DNA from 2 places in the Paenibacillus sp. WC2504 genome. Region 2 is predicted to be linked to the other one. Evidence: riboswitches for the same ligand, from Rfam matches in the RefSeq annotation. Region 2 holds a riboswitch; the other holds the start of a gene.

Region 1 (8,093 bases), 1.3 Mb from region 2:
CTATATTACGCTCTAGTTCTGCATTCAGCTTCTGAGCAATCTCTGGATAAACCAAATAAGTATGGATCAGCTTATAGCAGGCCTTTCGAAATGCCATTTCCTGCAGTAAATATTGCTCAACTACTATAGGACTCCTGGCCACTCTCTTCCTTTCTGGCTGTTCTTCCGCTAGTATCAACGAATCTACCCCGACCTTTACTTTAATCGGGGAATCAATACGACCATGAAACAAAACTGCCTCACCCTGCTTTAGCCTAAGAAGCTCTGACATTTGGTCTTCATCCAAGCCCATTGAATCTCCCACAACTTGACGGTCATCCAAAGCATATAGCCGGTGGATTATCTTCAGGTTTGTATTCTTTATAATATCAGGAGATAGCTTCGTCGGAATCTGATCAGCAATTACTAGGCCTTGGCCATAAGTACGTATCTCTGATAGCAGATTATTGAATGTTTCTACCGCTTTCCCTTTCATATCAGCATTCTCCTGGTTACCGGAGGGACGAGTGTTTTCAAGCAAACGGTGTGCCTCTTCAATAACAAGTAGGTGTTTTAACGAACCGCTATGTTCTCCTAACGAAATATAATGCTCGTAGATGGCAATTAACAGCAAGCCCATCAGAAATACTTTCTCTTGGTCGTCCCCAATGTATTCTAGCTCCATAATTGCCGGACCCTGAAGCAAGTTATGGATAGAATGTCCTTTTCTTGTATTTAACATGGTGCCCTTAGCCCCACTGAGCAGACTCCCTATTCGAACCTTTAGTGCTCCTCTAATATCACTAGCCAAGTCCGTTGAATATCCTACGGATTCTATCGCTTGATCTATCGCTAAGTACAGATCCTCCAGCGTAGGAAATAACTCAGATCTTTCTAAATCAGTTTCATAAATATTTATCCCCGAAATGAAATCCCAGCCTGATCGGCGATAAATTTGATAAAAGGCGGTTTCTAATATATATGGCATAGGCCCATACATAGGGAATGCAGCCACAAAGACCGATTTCAGATGATCCAAGTGGGTTTGAACATGGATATGCTCAGGAAACTCAAACGGATTAATCTTAAAGCTGTGGCTTCCCTCAATTCCTAAAGTAAACCGCTGTAGCACAGGAATTTGTATATCCAAATACTTATACTCCGTCTTGGCCGGCTCAAGCACAAGGAAAGGCACTTTTTTCTGAAAGGCCTGGGTTAGCAAACTCTTCACCGTGCTTGTCTTACCACTACCGGTGACACCTGATACGAATATATGACTTGTAAGATCTTTTAATGGAATATTCACAGGAACATTCGTTTGGTAAGATGTCATTAATCTCCCTAAGCCAACTTGATTATCTTTACTCTCTGTGACTTCTGCCCCAAATGGTACTCGAATTGTACGTTTCAGTCCGGGGGTAGCCCTCATAGGTAAAGCTAACAGAGCTGCTATATTATTGACACTAGCGAAGTTCAAATAGTCATGAGAGAATTGACTCTCCTTACGCAAACGGTACAAGCTTAATGAACCGGATCGTTTTGAAAACTGCTCCATATGCGCAGCAATCGCAGAGGCTGTATTCTTACCTCCATAAATGTTAAATACAGCAGAAGAGAAGATACTTCCCTGACTATTAAGCGTATATAAGTGGTTTTCTAATATCTCCTGTTGCTGTTTGGCTGTTACATTGGTAAGCTGGTAAGATAAATTTTCACCACCTACAATCATTTTCATGAAATTTTCGCCAAAATGTCCCTGCTCACCCACTTGTTTTTCTGCTTCCTTGGAGATACGGTTAATTTGTCCTTCTAATAAAGCCATCTGCTGGCTCATCTGCTCAGACCCCGCAACACTTAATTTTACCTGAATAAGGAAGGACTCATGGTTGGACAAACGGATCAATTCATCGATCAAATTTTCATCCCGGTCCTTTAAAACCAGCGGACTTGCACAACCTCGAAGTGTGACTTTTTCCTTAGCGAATGCCACATCTACTTCCATCTGTTCTTTGATCCAGTTGCATCGTGTAGTACAACTTTCCAAAATCTGTTGAAATCCCTGCTCCTCCGACAACAAAAAGTAGCTTAGTTGTTCATTACGATACTCTATCTGGATAAAAACATTTTTATCCTGCTTAAGTTGGGTATGTAAACATTCCAAAATCTCCCTCGCCGTGGAAAATCCAGAGTTTAGTTTCACTTCTAATTCCTGCTGTACTTGAAATACAAAATAGCTTTCTTTTTCTTCAGAGAAGTCTACTTCATTTATTTTGTAAAAGGTCATCCGCCTCTATTACCCCCATGTTCCATAAAAATATGTATTCTCGGGCAGATATAGAATGAAACAAGCGGTTAAAAGCGCCGGCAAGTTCAGACGGTAAAGTAGCATTAAAAGTTCCAAGAAGCTCTTCCAGCTGTTTTTTTTCGTATAAACCATTCATTAACAATAGCTGAATCTTATCATCCTTGATCATATCAAATAAACTACCAGGCAAATATTCTATTTGGTTGTCCCCAATCAAGTTAAGCTTGGCTATTCTTAGTTCAATATCCCGCTTTAAAGAAGCTGCTGCTCGTAATAGCTCAACCTTTTCGAGAAAATTTAAATCCTTGAGCGTTGAGTCCGATATATAGCAGGAATATCGGGAAAATTGGTCCCTTAATACTGAATCTTGAGTACGTAACGCCAGAACGACCATACCTTCGTTTATCGACACGATTAATTCATCCCCTAACTTAAGAAAATTGCCTGTTGAACGGCTTGTTCCGGTAGTCCAACGATGAGACGGCCTCCAGCGTCTTGAATGCTTTGTACAATTTCCGTTCCCATTGTAGGATTGGCCATTAACGATTTTGCCGTATCTTCGCTTATCACAACATAGGATTGATCCGCAATACTTTTGCCTGCCGCTATCTGTTGTTGTAGCTCCCCGCTAAGCAGCTCCTGACGAAGATACGGGAGCCCTCCATTCTTCACTTCGAACGAGGCAGAATCCCCTTTAATGATGTCATAATTGTTGTCGAGAAATAGATGATTATCTGCCAAGTTTATTTCAACCTGCTTCAAATTAGCGTTCGATTCTGTGAGAACAAGGTCTACTTTATTCGAGGTTGTAGCCGCTTCCAATTGCACCGGTACTTGTGTCTTCACTTCGCCGTAAGGGGATAGTTGAGCTTCCATGACGCTTTCTCCCATCTGGCCTTTAATTTGCACGTTATTGAACAAAGCTCTTGCTGCCTCTGGATTTTGAATGGAGGTTTCTCTGAATTCAGCTAGCTTCTTGTATCGATCTTGATCTAGCAGTTGATTTAATGTATCGACTGTTTTTTCATTGAACTGAATTTCAGATACCCCTATGCCATCGGTCATCTTTCTGCTCAATTCAAAGGCATGTGATGCCCACTCCTGTATGGCTGTGGTTTCAGCCACCTTTTCAGCAGCAATTACAGCGGCCGTTGACGTCACCGGTTCCATTCCATCATTCTCCTTTTCTAGGCGGTAACGGGTGAAGCTTCTGCGGGCATTGCAATTTCAAAGATGAGTTCGCCTTTTGTTCGGAGCTCATCCAAAGATTGCGATGTAAGATAGCTTACGTTAAACTGTTCATTATTCGTTTTTCTGACCCATTCGTTTTGATCGTTCTGGAAGTAATACTCCGAATTCACTAGAATCTGCTTATCTTGCTCTGCCAAGGCAATCGTTAGACGCCCTGAAACATACCGGAGTCCACCTTTTCCCAACTCTTGCAAAATTATTTCGTCGCATGCTTCAGAGTAGCTATCTATTAAATCGTTTAATAGCATAGGTTTATTTCGCTTTCTCACAGCACTATATATAACTGTAGCTGCAACAGATATAATAATTCCACTGGCAATGATCCAACGGTCTTCCATTTCTCTATCCTTCCTTCCACAAATTAATTACTAGTGTTGTAATGGATTCGTTATTTCGAATGCCATCTCTTTCAGTTCTCTTAATTTAGCGATACTTCCGGGTGCCAGTATGCCAATATGCTGGTCGCTTGTATGCGTCTTAAGTACCCAGTCTTTATCTTCTTTTAGAAAATAGGCCTCAATAGCAACTCTAAAATAATCTGTTGAACCGATAATCTCGATTGTGAACTTACCGCTAACAAAGGAAAGCCCCTCATGCTTTATGCTTTGGGTGATAATTCGATCAATTTGCGTGCTATACCTCTCAACCATTCTATTCAACGACGGTTTATTAAGAGGAATTCTTCCTCTATCTGATTGCTCTTTTCGAATCATTTCCCATTCTAAGGAGAGCAAACGGTCAAACGTATCTCTATTGGAGTAATTCGCCATCCAGACACCCTCTTTTTACAAATACAATTTCAATTCTTTTTCCAAGTCACTCGTAATGTTAATCTCTTTATTCATTTGATGTGCTTTCGCACGAATTTCCGGCGGCACTTCTGATTCAGGCACTTTTCTCGTCTCCGTCGTTACATGCCATTGTCCTTTTTCATCCTTCTGGTAAGCCTTAGCCATCTGGATATAGGCTTCTTTTGTCCGCTTCATAAATGCTTCAAATCCTATGACAACGGCTTTTATAGCCATCTTTACTTTTTTCATCAGGCCCTGAAACCAATTCTTAATTTCGTCCCAAAATGATGCGATAACACCCACAGCCAAAACGGCAGCTGCTGCGATCAATAGCGTTGTAAGAATCATAACAATCTAACCTCCAGTAATAGTGCTGCCTAACTGCGATTTTACAAACTCCTCGCTAACAGGCTTGCTTTCAAAGTGAATGACTTCAGGGCCTTTATTGGCTGCAAGACTCTTTTTAATGTCCTCGAGCGCCGCCCTAAAATGTCGGTGACTCACCTGATGTTCATTTAACCTCGCGGCTGCAAAGGCAGCCATAAGGATAGCATTAGATATATCACTCCCTGACACTTGATCGTATTCTGACGCCAGCTCGGAGACGTTAACATCCGTAGGCATTTTAGCTGGAATCAAACTTCTCAGGATCCGTACACGACAGTCAAGGTCAGGTAGTTCAAATTGTATGTGAGCCACAATCCTTCTCATAAATGCAGGATCATAATTGGTTATATTATTGGTTGCAAATAAAATAACACCCTGATAGTCGTTTAACAATGTCAGCATAACGGAACGTGTCTGATTAACACTTGTGTCGGTTGCATTGTTCATATTGGTGACTCGCCTACTTAAAATCGCATCCGCTTCATCGAAAAATAGGATGCTTTCAGTCTCTGTTGCGATACGGAATGCCTCCGTTAAATTCTTAGGCGTGTCTCCCACATACTTTGATTCAATATCCGCGTAATTAATTATCATTAACTTTTTGTTCATCTCATGTGCAATAGCGTGGGCTACCATTGTTTTACCAGTTCCTGGTGGACCGTATAGATTAATCCCTACTTTGCGAGAATGATTGTGAGTTTCGGATAACCCCCATTCGTTGAACACTTTTTCACTCATTGTCCTAATTGCGAGAGCATTCTTGATAGAATTTAATGTCTTTTCCGGCAAGATCACTTCGTCAAGACGATATTTGGGGATTTGTGGTGTGAACGAAGGATGGATCAAGGTTACATTCTCTTGTTTTTGAGCCGTTGCCTCCGGCTGCCTAGAAGAAAGGGGCATACCTGCGGAAGTTGGAGATATCGGAATAAGAGCCAAAGTTATCATTTTCCTTTCAAATAGATTAGCGAATCTTACTAAGAATACGGGAATCCATAGAGAATGATAGAAAACTACATTATTCTCTATACATTAAGATCAGCATTAACTTAATAACCATAAATCATTATTTCTAGATAACTTTGGGTAATTTGGGCAATAAAAAAACCATCGCATCCAGATAAGTGATGAGTTTGCCGCCCGGCACACCACTTTAGACAACCTAGCCGCCATAGATTTATTCACCATCCTTAGGCCCAAAGCTTTGCGTCCTTATTTTTCAATAAGTTTGCTATTATCTAGTAGCAAAAGTCATAATCTTATTGAGTTAGTATAGGCCTAAAGCAACACTCAGTCAACTTAATATTACAAAATTTGATGTATCTCTTTATGAGAAATAGGCCTTAAATACTACTCAGTAAGAGGACTACAATTTCCTCATAAATACAATTTCAACTCTCTTCCCAACTCCCTGTTAATATCCGTCTTTTCGTACATCAGTTGTACCTTTTCGAGAATTTCAGTTGGCACCTCTGATTCAGGAACGGTTCTGCTTGCCTCTGCTAAATGCCATTGGCCTCTTTCATTCTGACCATAGACTTTCATCATTTGTATATATGATTCTTTTGTCTGCATGATAAATGCTTGAATTCCTATAAACACTGCCTTTAAAAGGGTCTCCAATTTTCTAGTAATACTTTTAAGCCAAGTTTTGATTTCATCCCAAAATATAACTGTGGCTAAAGCAACTGAGACAGCAGAAATTAAAATTAGTAATGTTGTTAAGATCATGTTCATAAACCTCCTATTTTGATTTTGACTGAAGACGCACATTTTCAATCACCTATGGTTGCCCTCTTCCTTTCACTATACTTATTAGAAAACCCAATCAAATCTCCCCAGAAATTAAATATTATTATAAAAATAAAACAGATCCAATTAATGGATCTGCTCTATTTATACCCTTACAATGCCTTAAACTCATACAAAAATTTCTTTTTTCGTCTTTCGGTACTTTCTATATTACTCTCAATAATTTCAGCAAATAATAATTCAATAGTTTCCTCTTCTTTCAAGTCCCTTTCTCTTTCCCTAAGTCCAAAGAGTGGAGTATTCTGTGTTCGATTCATAATATAACAATAATCTAAAGATTGGTTTTCAATAATTTCCATTATATTGAGTTTATCAAAATTACATAGATCCCTAATTCTTTTATGAATATTAATATCTATTTCCCATGGCAGTATTTCATCATCTAGAATTTGAATTAATTGATTTGTATTAAGAAGTAACTGATCTGCAAATTGTGTAATTGTAATATTTTTTTCGGATATATAGGCACTTAAATACTCACCAAAACTAATTACTTTACGGTCAAGACACCAACCTTTACCTTCATTATTACTCTGTTCAAGAGTTTTAATTGTTCTATTGTTTTTATAGTATTTAATGTCTTGTATATATTCATTTCCAATCAAGGGTCTATCAAACAAAATCTCTTTATACATTTCTATTTTCTTGTTTATCATCATAGATCACCTAGTATCTTAGATTAATTACACATAATAAGTTCTGTCATATGCTATATATAATTATGCTGAGGGAAGGCTCTGGTTAGAGAGCCCTTCCGCATTTATTATTTCCAATGTTATTAATAAGCCGAATAATGTCTATTATGTATTTTTTCTAATTTCTTTTTTGCCTTTTCCAACCGGTTACTAACCCTTTCTTTAGTTATACCTAAACTTAGAGCAGTCTCTTCCGTTGAAAAACCATCTACATATCGAAGCTTACATACTTGATATTGCTGAGTAGTAAGTTGCTGAAACATTTGATAAAGCTCAGTTATTGTCTCTTCTAGAATTATTACTTCCTCCGGGTCACCATTGGGGGCCGCCAGCTTTTCTGAAAACTGGTGTATTTCAAGTTCCTTATGCCGTTTACGCCTCATGTACTGTTTTGCTTCATTTAAAACCATGTGATCAATAATGCCATTAACATACGTTTTAAAAGTACTCCTATTCGGGTCGAAGCGTTGTACAGCAAAGTAAAGTTCACCTATTAGTTCATGCACGATGCGGTCAAGTAAATGAGGATTAACAATGTCAGAAAACTTATGAAAATTAAATCTCCGAAAAGCCTCAAACCGGCAATGCAAACAAAACTCATTCCACAACGTAGATTCGGGATCACGTCCTTCCATAACTGCCTTATAAATGGGATAAAATCTCTGGCTCATAGGATATCACCAACTTAAACAGATTTGCTATCAATTAACCTATTACTATCTCTATGAAAATCTCCCCTCCCTTTGAAAAAAAGATAGGATCATTTTTAATTGTACCATTTACCATTATGTGGAGGAAGTCCGATATGGAAAATTTTATAAACCGCAACGGCTGCCTGACTGACAGTTGCTCCTTCTATTAATTTAGAGATCA
Region 2 (8,093 bases):
ATTCTTTGGTTTGGCTTTCGGACTTGGCGGAATTGGTTCAGCCGTGCTGGGTACACTTGCGGATGCAACCAGCATCTCGTTTGTTATTAAACTCTGCGCGTTCTTGCCGCTAATCGGGTTATTGGCTGCGTTCCTGCCTTCGGATAAAAAATTGAATATGACACAAATTGAACTACCGCAAAATGTAGTGAAAGCTTAATTAATCACGGGGTGAAACCGAATGCCATCAATTATTGAAATGAATAACGTCTCCTGGTATAGAGAGAATAAAACGATTCTGAACCAAGTGGATTGGCAGGTGTCCAAAAATGATCACTGGGCCGTACTGGGCTTGAACGGTTCAGGCAAAACGACCATATTGAATATGATCAATGGTTATATCTGGCCGAGCCAAGGGCAAATGGCTGTACTTGGCCATCCGTTTGGAACGGTAGATTTAAGAGATTTGCGTAAAATGATTGGCTGGGTAAGTTCCTCCCTCCAGGAGAAGTTGTATGCCTCCGATAAAACGCAGCATGTCGTAATAAGCGGTAAACATGCTTCAATCGGGCTGTATGAGAAACCGAGTGCGGAAGATTTCGAGCAGGCCAAAGAACATATGCAGCGGCTGAATTGTATGCATTTATACGACCGGACTTATCAATCGTGCTCTCAGGGTGAAAAGCAAAAACTATTAATTGCACGCGCGTTGATGGCCTCCCCTAAGCTGCTGATTCTGGATGAAGCAACGAACGGATTAGACTTCCTTTCTCGGGAAGCATTGCTGTCCAGCATCCAAGAACTAGCCAAGGAACCGGATGCTCCCACCTTAATATTCGTAACTCACCATATTGAAGAAATTCTACCTGTTTTTAATCAAACCTTATTGATTCGTCGTGGTGAGGTATTCGCAAAAGGGCTGTCGCGCCATGTATTGACAAGTGAAGGTTTGTCCTCTTTCTTTGAGACGGAGGTTGAAGTGAAATGGCAGCGAGAACGCCCATGGCTTTCGATTCCTGCCAGTGATCAGTGATGCGTGAACGTTCTAAGGGCACTTTCGATATAGAAGTGCTTAATTCTAGGCCACAAAACATGATTAAAACGGGCTTCCCATGCGGCTTTGGGGAGTCCTTTTTTTATTCGACAAAAACATATAATTAAGGACACGAACTACCGTTTTTCGTGTATAATGAGTTCTTGATCTCATTTCTTAACCTTTGGTAAATTATCAGCGAGAGGAGTTCTGACAGATGAATCGATTACGTGGTTTTCTTGGTTCGTATCATCCGATTGTACATACGTTAATTTTGGGAACGGTCATGGCCAGAGCGGCGTCTTCCATGAGTCTGCCTTTTCTGGCGATTTACTTAGCTAAACATACGTCGATGAGCGCAGTAATGATTGGGGTCGTAATTGGAATGGGAGCCTTGGCAGGAACAGTCGGAGGTTTTATCGGCGGTAATTTATCGGACCGATTCGGCCGACGCATTATCATGCTCGCTGCACTTTTTGGATGGGCGGTTGTGTTTGTAGGTTTTAGTATCGTGAAACTACCGGTTTTGTTCATGATGCTGAACATGCTGAACGGCTTGTGCCGCTCCTTCTACGAACCGGTCTCGCAAGCCTTGATGGCGGATTTGACCGAGCCGGCCAAGCGACTCAGTGTGTTTTCAATGAGATACATGGCCATCAATGTTGGTGTTGCTATAGGACCTTTATTGGGTGCTTTTTTTGCAACAATGGACGGAGCACTGCCGTTTCTACTCACTGGAATCGTATATTTTATCTATGCGGTTACCCTCTACGTTCTCCTTATCGTTTTTGGTATTAAGCAAATAGAAGGGGAGAAGAAACAACCTGTTACGTTTGTCTCTGCATTGCGGGTTATTCAACGTGATGTCACGTTTCGCTATTTTATTCTTGGCGGAATTATAGGGGCTATTGGCTACTCGCAAGTCATGGTGACACTATCGCAATATTTGGAGCAGAACTTCACTGAAGGTGTTAAACTGTTTGCTGTCCTCATGAGTGTCAATGCCATTGTGGTAATTGCGATGCAAATACCGCTTACACGGATTTCTGATAAGTACTCGCCACTTGTAGCGATTATTTTAGGAAATTTGATGTTTGCGTTAGGCGATATCGGTTTTGCATTCTCGCATTCGTTAGTACCCATGATTATTTCCATGGCGATTTTTACACTAGGAGAAATATTGAATTACCCCGCGGCCAACATGCTGATTGATAAGCTGGCACCGGAACATATGCGCGGTACTTATTTTGGTGCACAAACGTTAACCAACGTAGGTCATTTTATGGGACCTTGGGTTGGCGGCTTTCTGCTCGTAGCGTATGGGGGCACTGCACTTTATCTGGTCATCGCCTTTGTAACCCTTGCGGGATCTCTCTTTTATTGGAAAGGTGCCAATAATCTACAAGCACTGCCCAAAAATAGGTCGAAAAAAGAAGTTTTTTGATAAATAATGCAAAATTAGTTCTTGCGAACTATACGATTTCAAAAGAACTTCCCTTATTCTTGAGAGTGTAGTTATTTCTTGTAAAAGACTTCACAACACATCTCGACAATGGCAAAACTGACGAAAGTCAGTGACGCAAAGCTACAGGGGCTACCTTGTTCATGAATCGGACTCGTTGCCAGCCAGCTGCCGAACGATTGGGTATTCAACTTAGATCCCCTCCGATCGGTACACTATGGTGGGGTTTTTCTCTGTCATAACTTTCATAAACTATGGATAAAAGGAGGACCAAGCAGCATGCAGTCTGATTTACATGAAGAGCAAAAAGTAACATCACTTTGCGGCAATCATGTTGCCCGTTTGGTGCCATCCTCGGATGGACCAAAGCTATTGATTAATTTAGAAGAGTACGCGCTTAATGAATCTTGCTGGGATGTTGAAATGTTTCAGGGGAGAAGCAACAGCATTTTGATTTTCTATTGGAAAGGTGAAGTTAAGCTTTCTGTGAAAATGCCTCCGATGCCGCAAATTGAAGCATTTATGACTAGACTCTACCAAATTTTAACTTCCAAATTAAGAACGGTTCAGCCCATATAGGCGAACTGTTTTTTTTTATCCCAAAAGCTCTAATGACAAAATGATTGTCACAAATCGACAGGTACTGATATAATGATACACATATTCATACATAGTTCTTAAGTACTAACTTCGTAGGGGGATTTGCGCTATGCGATTAATTACGCGTTCGGATTTTGACGGTTTAGTATGCGCAATGCTTTTCAAAAAGCTAAACATGGTCGATGAAATGAAATTCGTTCATCCCAAAGATATGCAGGATGGTCTGATCGAGGTTACCGAGAACGATATTTTGGCGAATGTGCCTTATGTTGCAGGTTGCGGATTATGGTTTGACCATCATTCCAGTGAACTTGAGCGGATGGGTGAGAAAGTAGCTTTCAAAGGGGAAACCCGTATTGCACCAAGCGCAGCACGCGTCGTATATGATTATTATGGTGGGCAAGAAACCTTTGGTGATATTGATGATATTATGCAAGGCGTAGATAAAGCGGATGCTGCACAATTCAGTAAAGAAGATATTTTGAATCCAACGGGTTGGGATTTATTATCGTTCATCATGGATGCCCGTACGGGTTTAGGACGCTACCGGGACTATCGAATTAGCAATTATCAACTAATGGAAGAGCTTGTGGATCACTGTGCAGTGATGACGGTCGATCAAATTATGGAGCTTCCGGACGTTAAGGAGCGGGTTGAACGGTATTATGAATTGGATGCTCTATACCGTGAAATGCTTGCAAAGCATACATATACAGAAGGAAATGTGATCATTACGGATCTTCGTGATGTGGAAACCATCTATCCTGGTAACCGTTTCATGGTTTACGCGCTTTATCCAGAGCAGAATGTATCCATTTGGATCGTGGACGGACGTAACAAACAAAATTGTGTATTTGCTTGTGGACACAGCATTGTGAACCGCACCTCTCAAACGAACATCGGGACTTTGATGCTCCAAAATGGTGGAGGCGGTCACCACGCAGCAGGTACGTGTCAGGTAGAATATGCGCAAGCAGAGAATATTTTGAAGAAAATTGTTGAAACGATGAGAGCAGACGGATAAAATAAGAATCGAGCCGCAGGATGGGTAATTCCCGGAATGCGGTTTATTTATGGAGTCGGGAGGCATGTTAGTGAAAATCGATCGCATTCATCATGTGGCCATTATTAGCTCGAATTACGAAAAGTCGAAGCATTTCTATGTTGATTTACTAGGAATGACGATCGTAAATGAGTTGTACCGGGCAGAACGTGATTCCTACAAGCTGGATTTGCGCATAGGAGAAACAGAGCAGCAGATTGAGTTGTTTTCGTTCCCTAATCCACCCTTAAGAGTGGATAGACCGGAAGCGCGAGGACTTCGACACTTGGCATTTGTAGTTGGAAATATGGACGAAAGCGTCAAGGAACTAGAGAGCAAGGGAATTGCGGTTGAACCGGTACGAATTGATCCCATAACAGGTGATCGGTATACGTTTTTTGCAGACCCAGATGGACTCCCGTTAGAGTTGGTGGAACATGCCGAACGATGATTTATCAAAAAATGAGCAAAAAACAAAATTAGGATTTGCAATAGGATGCCTATGGAGTATTCTGCTGTCTATTCCGCTTTGGGCCATAATCATATGGCTATCGATGAAAAAATAAATCCCTCAAACGCTCGACTGAACAGGGTCGGATTAGCGGTTGGGGGATTTTTTTTGTTGGCTATTGGTGGTATAAAACTAGTAAACGTTGATGCGTCGTATAATTCCGTTTAGGCTGTCATAAATCACGATGTTACCACGATGATCGATAGTAAAAAGGAAACTGCCCTTGAAGCTTAAAGCGCCAGGACCATTAACTTGATCGGTAATGGATTTACCATCAATGATTTTATCATTTTCGGCGGGCTGCTCATAGGTTTGTGTTTTCGGATCATATAAACCCTTGTTATAGGTCAAAAGAGCAACATTAGTGTACTCATCCATTTTACCAGCAACATCAACTTGATAAACCTTAGTAGTATCTGAAATGTAGAAATATCCATTCCTCGATGAGGCTCCTGTTATTTGATCCAAATTAACACTCGCTACCTCAGTAATAGTGCCGTCCAAGTTAACCTTGCTGATTTTTTTATTCGTTTTATCAAGGAGATACATTTTCCCGTCTGTGTTTAAAGAAACGTAACTTGCCTTCTTATCAGGTAGGAGTCCAATTACTTTACTCTCGTTCGGTACCTGAAAGTCGAATACTTTCCCCAAAAATACATTGCTGTAGTAAAAGTGATCTTGATCTAAAAACGAGATAAAATTGTTTTCTTCATTCATGGAACTTTCTAAATTAAAAGTTACCATTTTAACTTCTGGGAGTATCTCATAAATAATCACAGCTTCTTCGACAAAGGGTCTCGCAGCATGTGCCATCAAATACAATTTGTCAGTTAAACTATCGTAATACAGTTTTTTAGGTGTGATATTTTGATATGATACACGTTGCACAGCACCTTTTGAATCTTTATACTGCACGTCAAATTTACTATCTATAAAGGTTGTGTGCTGTATATTTTTTCCATCGTCATTATTTTGATTATAGGATAAAATCCCGTAAGGGTAGGATTGGCTTTTGACGTCATAATCTATCATATATACATTGCTGCTCGAGTCTGAAATAATATCGTATATTTTTACATTACTTCTTTCTGTAATTGGTCGTTCTATCGATAAATTATCTACAGTTGGCTTGTCTCGTTTTTCATTTACAGGTGCAGGTTGAATGAGATTATTAGTGATTGTAATCATTTGCGTTGTACCATCGAACGAAACAGTCTGATCCATATTTTCAGCAATAAAGCGGAGAGGGACCATAGTCGTATCATTGAGTATTGTAGCAGGCTGCTCCAATGAAGTAGAAGCACCGTTAATCACGGCATCTTTACTGTCGATTGCGAGAGATATCTTGGTTTTGGCTGTAGTCAGTGTAATGATCCGTGCAGCGTCATCCCATTGGACAGTAACTCCCAGAGTCTCAGCAATAAAACGAAGCGGCACCATGGTCACGCTGTTCATTAAAATAGGCGGGACTGGCAGTGTTTGAGTTTGACCATTAACGGTAACAATTTGCTCATTCAGTTTAAGCTTTAGCTCATGCTGATACTTAGTAGCTGATGAGTCTTGTGCAAAAGCAGGTTGAATAGATAGAAAAATACAGCTGATGCTTAGTGTTAGAAGCTTTGCGATTTTTTGATGAAACACGGTTATCTTCCTCGTTTTCAATGATTTAAAAGCGGAGATTCCACTTTATGAATAATGTATATTCAACATATTGTTACATTTTCCTCTTTCCATTAACAGCCTTGGACATGAAAAACTGAGGGGGATAAACGAACTGTATGGTTAGTTCGTCTAATAGAAGAGATCGAAAGTAGATGAAGGTAGTAAAATCAGACAACAAAATTGAACTCTTATACTCATGTGGCATTAATGTAATAACTTTATAATAAAATTTAGCATATAAAACTTAACGATCCCTGTTGTATGAGGTCCCAATTTTGGTGAGGAGGATGCGCTTGGAAGGATATTTAATGTACTGCCTCTACCTAGTTTTAGTTCTATTTATTTGCTATTTCATCTACGCAATGGCTAAAAATTGAGCGGATAAGTTATCCTCTTAATCTAAATTTGAGAATCCTGCAAATAAGTGACATGCATGTTGAAAGATTAAGAATTAGTCCCTCCAGAATAGCCGCTATCATTAATGATGAAAAACCGGATTATATATTTATTACGGGTGATTTTACCAAATACCGAAAAATGCTTCCTAGACTAGAAGAGTACCTAAGAGCAATGGCGATTTGTAACGTGCCCATTTATTGCGTTCTTGGAAACCATGATTATCAACAGAAAAATGTCAAAGATCTTATCAAGCTTTTAAGAAAGTACGGGCTTCATTTGTTAAGGAATGAGTCGATTCATCTAGAACGATTTGAACTAATTGGTATTGATGATTTCGATTCTGGTAAAAGTGACATTGAGGCTGCTCTTCGAACTGTCGATGATCGCAGAGCGAAACTCATTATTACCCACGATCCTAATGTAGTCCTCCATTTAAAAAAAAGCTATGATTATTTAATGGCTGGACATCTCCATGGTAAACAATTTAATATTCCATTTTTCTTTCATATCAAAAACGCAGGTAAGCTGCCTAGAATGGGGATTTACAAGGGATTACATAAACATCAATATGGGGCTTACTACATATCTAAAGGTATTGGGCAAACAGGGGTCAATGCCAGATTGTTTGTCAGAAGCGAAGTAACCATGCATTATTTATAAAATGACTGAGGGAGTTGAGATCTAAAGGTCTCAACTCCCTCTGTTCATTTCGTGCGTTGCGTTACTACTCCATGTAAACTGAGCTAACGGACACCAGCGCCGTTATTGCGCTGATATTCCTATGATTTCGCGCCTAACGGACATCAGCGCTCTTATTTGCCCATCATGCGGCCAAATTGCCTGCAAAATAGGCAAATAGCAGCGCTGGGGTCCGTTAGAAATCTAAATCGGCGATTTCACGCCGAATAAAGGCTCCTGTGTCCGTTAGCGTAAGTGCTGGCGGGACAGCTCGAACTTTGACTTTAACACGGGTTTATGGAGTACACATAAGAGCCATCTATAAACAAAGGCAGCTAAGACGTAAAGTCTCAGCTGCCTCTTTTTCGTGCTGCCTACGTTCCTGTCTACGCGGAGGAAAAGGCCCAAGATACTGATACAGGATGACAGGTTATATATTGATGTTTATTACTTATCCTCTTCGTCTAATTTGTAAGAATAAACACGAAAAATGATGATTTTTGTAGAAATCTGTTTAAGTCTATTCTAAGGTGTGTTAGACTTGGAAGGGGATGGAAGAGATTGGATGATTGGAATGAAAACGTGAAGTATACATAAGTTGTAGTTATTTGAATTCATACCTAGTTTAATAAGTGTTTGTTAATAATTTCAGATGCGTGAAGCAATGGAGGAACGAATGTTAAGCAATACGTTTTATGTAAGACCTCATCCTGATGTGGAGCTCGGC

The links. Region 2 has a riboswitch for cyclic di-GMP ahead of ACUN27_RS28290 (hypothetical protein). Riboswitches for the same ligand answer to the same signal wherever they lie in the genome.
Region 1: another riboswitch for cyclic di-GMP. It lies ahead of ACUN27_RS34790 (ATP-binding protein); the one in region 2 lies ahead of ACUN27_RS28290 (hypothetical protein).

The regions. Positions count from the first base shown of each region.
Region 1 covers NZ_JBQZFH010000001.1:7,584,134-7,592,226, forward strand. The annotation lists gene ACUN27_RS34760 (ATP-binding protein) at 1-2,263, opposite strand, end outside; gene ACUN27_RS34765 (hypothetical protein) at 2,241-2,696, opposite strand; gene ACUN27_RS34770 (hypothetical protein) at 2,711-3,454, opposite strand; gene ACUN27_RS34775 (hypothetical protein) at 3,472-3,873, opposite strand; gene ACUN27_RS34780 (hypothetical protein) at 3,904-4,305, opposite strand; gene ACUN27_RS34785 (hypothetical protein) at 4,321-4,674, opposite strand; gene ACUN27_RS34790 (ATP-binding protein) at 4,681-5,652, opposite strand; cyclic di-GMP riboswitch class I at 5,867-5,956, opposite strand; gene ACUN27_RS34795 (hypothetical protein) at 6,091-6,444, opposite strand; gene ACUN27_RS34800 (hypothetical protein) at 6,618-7,181, opposite strand; gene ACUN27_RS34805 (sigma-70 family RNA polymerase sigma factor) at 7,304-7,855, opposite strand.
Region 2 covers NZ_JBQZFH010000001.1:6,269,930-6,278,022, reverse strand. The annotation lists gene ACUN27_RS28305 (MFS transporter) at 1-199, shown strand, start outside; gene ACUN27_RS28300 (ABC transporter ATP-binding protein) at 221-1,012, shown strand; gene ACUN27_RS28295 (MDR family MFS transporter) at 1,230-2,456, shown strand; cyclic di-GMP riboswitch class I at 2,557-2,650, shown strand; gene ACUN27_RS28290 (hypothetical protein) at 2,754-3,053, shown strand; gene ACUN27_RS28285 (exopolyphosphatase) at 3,184-4,098, shown strand; gene gloA2 (SMU1112c/YaeR family gloxylase I-like metalloprotein) at 4,169-4,567, shown strand; gene ACUN27_RS28275 (stalk domain-containing protein) at 4,760-6,268, opposite strand; gene ACUN27_RS28270 (metallophosphoesterase) at 6,638-7,348, shown strand; gene ACUN27_RS28265 (DUF2920 family protein) at 8,043-8,093, shown strand, end outside.